2 linked regions of the Salinarimonas sp. genome follow. The protein of the gene in region 1 interacts with the protein of each later gene in a pairwise test. Links are inferred from orthologs where the notes say so. Each region holds a gene or a part of one and is shown on either strand. Other genes may lie near its edges.

Region 1 (3,226 bases):
GATACTCGAATTCCTAGGCTTACATGTCAGATTTGTTTGTGCTATCACGGACGGCTAGAAGCGCGGCGGTGAGACGACGAACAGACGACGCCGCCTTGCCTCGTGCGGATGCTCGCACTCCCTGCGGCGGTTATCTGGCAAGCGTTTCACGAAATCTGTCGCCGTCATCGCGGATAGCCTCGCGCGGTTCTCGCTGCAGCGCGAAACCGCCGACTTGTCGGCGCAGGCGACACCCGATGCGCGACGCCGGAGGCGCCGGCCTCCCCCGGCGCTGCGGCGCGTGCGCGCAAGACGCCGCCTCTCCTGGAAAGGCGCAGCTCACGAATTGCTTTCGCGCGCCCCATCGCTATAGTCCGCGCCGCTTTCCGACCTTCGCGCGGATGCGAGCCTCTTCACCAGCGCCGCCGGCGCGGGCCGCGCCGCGGACATCGCAATGGAGCAGCGTGTGATCACTCCAGCTTACGCACAGGCCGCGGGAGCGGGCGGCGGGGACATCTTCCTCCAGCTCGTCCCCTTCATCCTGATCTTCGTCATCATGTGGTTCCTGATCATCCGCCCGCAGCAGAAGCGGGTGAAGGCGCATCAAGAGATGGTGAAGAGCCTGCGCCGGGGCGACAACGTGGTGACGTCGGGCGGTCTCGTCGGCAAGATCTCGAAGGTCGTCGACGACGGCGAGATCGAGGTGGAAATCGCCGACGGCGTGCGCGTTCGCGTCGTGCGCGCCATGGTCACCGAGGTCCGCTCGAAGAGCGAGCCCGTGAAGATCGACAAGTAAGGTCCGTCAGGCGTAAGGCGTTCGGGCCCCGGCGCGCCGCGCATGCGGCGCGCGCGAGACGGGGTCGCCGGCGCCGCGCGAGCGGCGCGCGCAAGGAAGGTTCGTTCGGGAATGTTGCGCTTCAAGACATCGACCACCATCGCCATTCTGGTGGCGGTCGCCTTCGGCATGCTGCTGGCGATGCCCAACCTGCTCAGCCAGGGGCAGCGCGACGCGCTGGCCGAGGCCACCCCCGGCTTCGTCCCCTCCTTCCTGGTGCCGACGCAGGGGGTCGTGCTCGGCCTCGACCTGCAGGGGGGCTCGCACGTCCTGCTCCAGGTCGACATCGCCGAATTGATGCGTCGCGAGGCCCAGAACCTGCGCGACCAGGTGCGTCAGGCCCTGCGCGAGACCCGCACGCCGCTCGAGGGCGGCATCCAGATGACGTCGCGGGGCGTGCAGCTGCGCGTGCCCGACGCCGCCGCCCGCGCGCAGCTGATGCCGCTCCTGAACGAGCTCGAGATCCCCGTCGAGAACGCGGTCCTGGGCCAGGCCGGCAACGCGGTCGAGGTGACGGAGGGGCCCGACGGGCTCATCACCGCTCTCTACACCGAGGCCGGCGTCACAGAGCGGGTGAACCGCGCGGTGGCCCAGACCATCGAGGTCCTGCGCCGGCGCGTCGACGCGCTCGGCACCACCGAGCCCAACATCCAGCGCCAGGGCGAGGACCGCGTCCTCGTCCAGGTGCCGGGCCTGCAGGATCCCGAGCGGCTCAAGGCGATTCTCGGCGAGACCGCCCAGCTCGAGTTCCGCTTCCTCGCCAATCCCGGCGACAGCGACGTCGAGATGCTGCCCTCGCAGGATCTCGGCGGCGAGCCCGTCTCGGTCGAGCGCCAGATCATCGTCGGCGGCGAGGACCTCACCGACGCCCAGCCCGCCTTCGACCCGCAGACCAACGAGCCCGTCGTCAACTTCCGCTTCAACGTGTCGGGCGCCCAGCGCTTCGGCGAGGCGACGACGCGCAATGTCGGCCGCCAGCTCGCAATCGTGCTCGACGACGAAGTGATCTCCGCCCCGCGCATCCAGTCGCCGATCACCGGCGGCTCGGGCCAGATCTCCGGTCGGTTCTCTGTCCAGGAGGCGAACGATCTCTCCGTGCTGCTGCGCGCCGGCGCGCTGCCCGCGCGGCTCACCATCGTCGAGGAGCGCACCGTCGGGCCCGGCCTCGGCGCCGATTCGATCCGCGCCGGCGTGACCGCCGCGATCGTGGGCGCCATCGCCGTCGTCGCCTTCATGATCGTGTCCTACGGCTTCTTCGGCCTGCTCGCGACGGTCTCGCTGACGGTCAACGTCATCCTGATCCTCGGCCTGCTCTCGGCGCTCGGCGCGACGCTGACGCTGCCGGGCATCGCCGGCATCGTGCTCACGATCGGCATGGCGGTCGATTCGAACGTCCTGATCTTCGAGCGCATCCGCGAGGAGGAGCGCGTCGGGCGATCGGCGGCCTCCGCCCTCGACACGGGCTTCTCGCGCGCGCTCGCCACCATCCTCGACGCCAACCTGACGACGCTGATCGCCGCCGCGGTGCTGTTCTTCCTCGGCACGGGGCCGGTGCGCGGCTTCGCCGTGACCCTGTCGCTGGGCATCATCACGACCGTCTTCACCGCCTACACCCTCACGCGCCTGATGGTCGCGACCTGGTTCCGGGTCAAGCGGCCGAAGAAGCTCGCGGTCTGAGGAGGAGCGAAACCCATGTGGCTCGTCCGCTACATCCCGACCGAGACCAAATACGAGTTCATGCAATGGCGCCGCTGGAGCTTCCCGCTCTCGGCGCTGCTCTCGGTCCTGTGCGTCCTCGCCTTCTTCGCGCTGGGCATGAATTTCGGCATCGACTTCCGCGGCGGCACGCTCGTCGAGCTGCAATCGCGCGAGGGGCCGGCGAATCTGTCGGCCATCCGCGAGGAGGCGAACACGCTCGGCTTCGGCCAGGTCGAGGTGCAGGAATTCGGCGCGCCGACCGACGTCTCGCTGCGCGTCCAGCTCCAGGAGGCGCGGGACGACCTCACCGAGGAGCAGGTCCAGCAGCAGGTCGTCGCCGACCTGCGCGCCGCCTTCGAGGACGCGTACGAGTTCCGCCGCGTCGAGGTGGTGGGCCCGCGCGTCTCCGGCGAGCTCGTCCAGTCCGGCACGCTCGGCGTCGTCTTCGCCATCTTCGGCGTGCTGGTCTATCTCTGGTTCCGCTTCGAGTGGCACTTCGCGGTGGGCGCCGTCATCGCCACCCTGCACGACCTCGTCCTGACGATCGGCTTCTTCGCCATCACCCAGATCGAGTTCAACATGACCTCGATCGCCGCGATCCTCACCATCCTCGGCTACTCGCTCAACGACACGGTCGTGGTCTACGACCGCATCCGCGAGACGCTGCGCAAGTACAAGAAGCTGACCATCCATCAGGTGCTCGACGCCGCGATC
Region 2 (3,351 bases), 2.3 Mb from region 1 along the record:
GTTGGTCATCGTCGGTCTCCTTCGTCGTAAAGGTGAGGTCCGTTGGCGCCGACGCAGGCGCTCGGCGGCTCACCGCATTCGACGAGACCCCTCCGCCCACGTCGCCGCCGATGCCGCTCCCTGGCGAGTGTCCATGCTGCCCCCTGACACGCGATTGCGCGCAACGAAATCATTGGACCCCGACCGTATATCCCGACGCAGCGAAATGCAACCGATACCCGGTAGCCATTCCGTGATCGATCCGATCGTGTGTCCCGAATCGCACAGTCCGGCAACGCGAGACGCAGCAGCCGCGTTCCACGCCGGACCGATCGCACCTGTCACGCCCGCAGCGTCGCCCCCGTCTTCTTCGCCACCTCGCTCACGATCCTCTCGGAGATCGCCTCGATCTCGGCGTCGGTGAGCGTCTTCTCGCGCGGCTGGAGGGTGACGGCGATCGCCACCGACTTCTTGCCGACCTCGATCCGCTCGCCCTCGTAGACGTCGAAGACCGCGATGTCGGCGATCAGCCCGCGCTCGGCGCCTTGCGCCGCGCGCACGATCGCCGCCGCCTCGACGCCCGCGTCCACCACGAAGGCGAAGTCGCGCGAGAGCGGCTGGTAGCCCGAGAGCGCGAGCGCGGGCTTGACCTTGGTCGGCTTGGCCTTCGGCGCGGGCAGCGCGTCGAGCGTGATCTCGAAGGCGACGAGCGGCCCCTTGGCGTCGAGCGCCTTCAGCACGGAGGGGTGCAGCTCGCCGAAATAGCCGAACACGGCCTTGGGCCCGAGCTGGATCCGGCCCGAGCGGCCCGGATGCATCCAGTCCGGCCCGCCATGCACGATCTGCAGCGAGCCGACCGGCAGGCCGAACGCCGCGAGCAGCGCCAGCGCGTCCGCCTTGGCGTCGAACAGGTCGACGGCGCGCGCGCCGCCGTCCCAATGCCGGCCGACGCCCTCGAGCCGCGCCGTGCCGCGCCGCAGGGCGGCGGCGCGCATGGTCTGGCCCTCGGGCGTGTCGGCGTGGAAGCACTGGCCCACCTCGAACAGGGCGACGTCGCCGAAGCCGCGATCGGCGTTGCGCTGCGCCGACTTGACGAGACCCGGCAGCAGGCTCGGGCGCATGTCCGAGAGGTCGGAGGCGATGGGGTTGGCGAGCTCGAGCGACGGGTCGCCGCCGCCGAACAGGATCGCCTCCTCCTTGGCGATGAACGACCAGGTCACGGCCTCCAGCAGGCCGCGGGAGGCGAGCAGGCGCTTGGCCGCGCGGGTGCGCTTCTGGATCAGCGTGAGCACCGGCTTCGACACGCCGCCGAGCCGCGGCAGCGGCGTCGCCTCGACGCGGTCGAGGCCGGCGATGCGCACGACCTCCTCCACGAGATCGGCCTTCCCCTCGATGTCCGGGCGCCAGGACGGCGGCAGCACCTTCACCGCGTCGCCGGAGCCGGAGATCTGGAAGCCGAGATCCATCAGGATCGCCTTCGCCTCGGCCGGCGGCACGTCGAGCCCGGAGAGGCGCTTCGTCTCGCTCCAGGGGAAGGCGACGATGCGGCTCGTGTCCGGGATCTCGCCCGCGAGCGTGCGGCGCGTCGGCTCGCCGCCGCAGATGTCGAGCACCATGCGGGTGGCGAGGTCGAGGCCCGGCAGGGTCTCGTTGGGATCGACGCCGCGCTCGAAGCGGTAGCGCGCATCCGTGACGATGCCGAGCCGCCGCCCCGTCTGCGCGATGTTGAGCGGGTCCCACAGGGCCGACTCGATGAGCACGTTCGTCGTCGTCTCGTCGCAGCCCGAATGCTCGCCGCCCATGATGCCGCCGATGGATTCGGGGCCGTTGTCGTCGGCGATGATCACGTGGTGCGGGTCGAGCTCGTAGGTCTTGCCGTCGAGCGCGAGGATCGTCTCGCCCGCGCGCGCCTTGCGCACGACGAGGTCGCCCTTCACCTTGTCGGCGTCGAAGACGTGGAGCGGGCGGCCGCGGTCGAAGGTGACGTAGTTGGTGATGTCGACGAGGGCGTTGATCGGGCGAAGCCCGATCGCCACGAGGCGCCGCTGCATCCAGGCGGGCGAAGGCCCGTTGCGCACGCCGCGTACGAGCCGCAAGCCGAAGGCCGGGCACAGATTCTCCTCGCCGGGGAGATCGCGGATCACGCGCACCGGCGTCTCGCCGCTGCCCTCGACGGGGAGCTGGCGCTCGGGCTTGAGCGCGCCGAGGCCGGCGGCGGCGAGGTCGCGGGCGATGCCGCGCACCGAGGTGCAGTCGCCGCGGTTCGGCGTCAGGTTGATCTCGATCACCGGATCGTCGAGGCCGGCATAGGCGGCGTAGGCCTGGCCGATCGGCGCGTCCTCCGGCAGGTCGATGATGCCGTCGTGATCCTCGGAAAGCTCGAGCTCCGCCTCGGAGCAGAGCATCCCGGCGCTCTCGACGCCGCGGATGACGCCGACGCCGAGCGTGATGTCCTTGCCCGGGATGTAGGTCCCCGGCGGCGCGAACACGCTCTTCATGCCCGTGCGCGCGTTCGGCGCGCCGCAGACGACCTGGATCGGCGCGGCGCCGTCGCCGAGATCGACCTTGCAGACGCGCAGCCGGTCGGCGTTCGGGTGCTGCTCGGCGGAGAGCACGGACGCGATCCGGTAGGGCGCGAGCGCCTTCGCCTTGTCCTCGACGCCCTCCACCTCGAGGCCGATGCGGGTGAGCGTCTCGACGATCTCGTCGAGGGAGGCGGAGGTCTCGAGATGCTCCTCGAGCCAGGAGAGGGTGAATTTCATCGGGTCGTCCGTTCGTGTCGTCGAGGGCGCCGGTCAGGGACGGGGCTTGAAGAGGAGGCGGGCGGCGAGGTCGAGGCGAATGTCTGTCGGTACGGCCGAGAGCGCGGCGATGCCGTCGCGCGCGTCGTCGACCGCGCCGCGCGCCTCGGCGAGGGTAAAGGAGCTGCGCGGATCGTAGTCCGCGCGATGCCTCAGCTCCTGGAGATCGATGAAGACGTCGGCGAAGCTCGCGACGCCGAGATGGAGCGCCTGAACGTCGCGACGGCGCAGGACTTCCTTGGCGAACCCGTGCTGAAGCGCCCGGTAGGTCAGGGACCAGGCCTCGGTCGCCGCCTTCGTGCGCCCGACGAGCGCGTCCGCCGCCAGGCGCGCAGCCGCATGAAAGGTCGCGTAATAGGCCGTGCTGACGGCGCGCCCGAGGACCACCTGCTTCGGCGTTCCCCGCCGCCCGCGGAGCGACAGGCCGGCGGCCGCGATGAGATCCGCCGGCGTCATCGGTGCGCTTCCGGCTCCGGGAAACGGTGGCGCACGTAGGCGATCCGCTCCTCCCCGTGCTCCCACAGCGCCTCGCGCAGCTCCCTCCCGGCGTCGAGGCGAACGCCGCGCGCGC

The links.
Region 2: the proteins of secD (region 1) and pheT interact in binary tests that used the Escherichia coli proteins (3 or more experiments, as listed by UniProt). The link is inferred for Salinarimonas sp. from one-to-one orthologs.

Annotation. Positions count from the first base shown.
Region 1 is NZ_CP157794.1:2,464,456-2,467,681, forward strand. Bases 275-3,188 are described here. They hold secD (protein translocase subunit SecD), read left to right. Parts: upstream 275-886; coding sequence 887-2,491; downstream 2,492-3,188. Other genes in these bases: yajC (preprotein translocase subunit YajC), read left to right, coding at 446-775; secF (protein translocase subunit SecF), read left to right, coding at 2,507-3,188. Outside these bases: more of secF, read left to right, coding at 3,189-3,226. UniProt on the Escherichia coli protein: Part of the Sec protein translocase complex. Interacts with the SecYEG preprotein conducting channel. SecDF uses the proton motive force (PMF) to complete protein translocation after the ATP-dependent function of SecA.
Region 2 is NZ_CP157794.1:4,804,431-4,807,781, reverse strand. The notes cover bases 32-3,070. They hold pheT (phenylalanine--tRNA ligase subunit beta), read right to left. Parts: upstream 2,742-3,070; coding sequence 321-2,741; downstream 32-320. Other genes in these bases: ABL310_RS22285 (hypothetical protein), read right to left, coding at 2,775-3,070. Also shown: ABL310_RS22295 (hypothetical protein), read right to left, coding at 1-9; more of ABL310_RS22285, read right to left, coding at 3,071-3,236; ABL310_RS22280 (hypothetical protein), read right to left, coding at 3,233-3,351.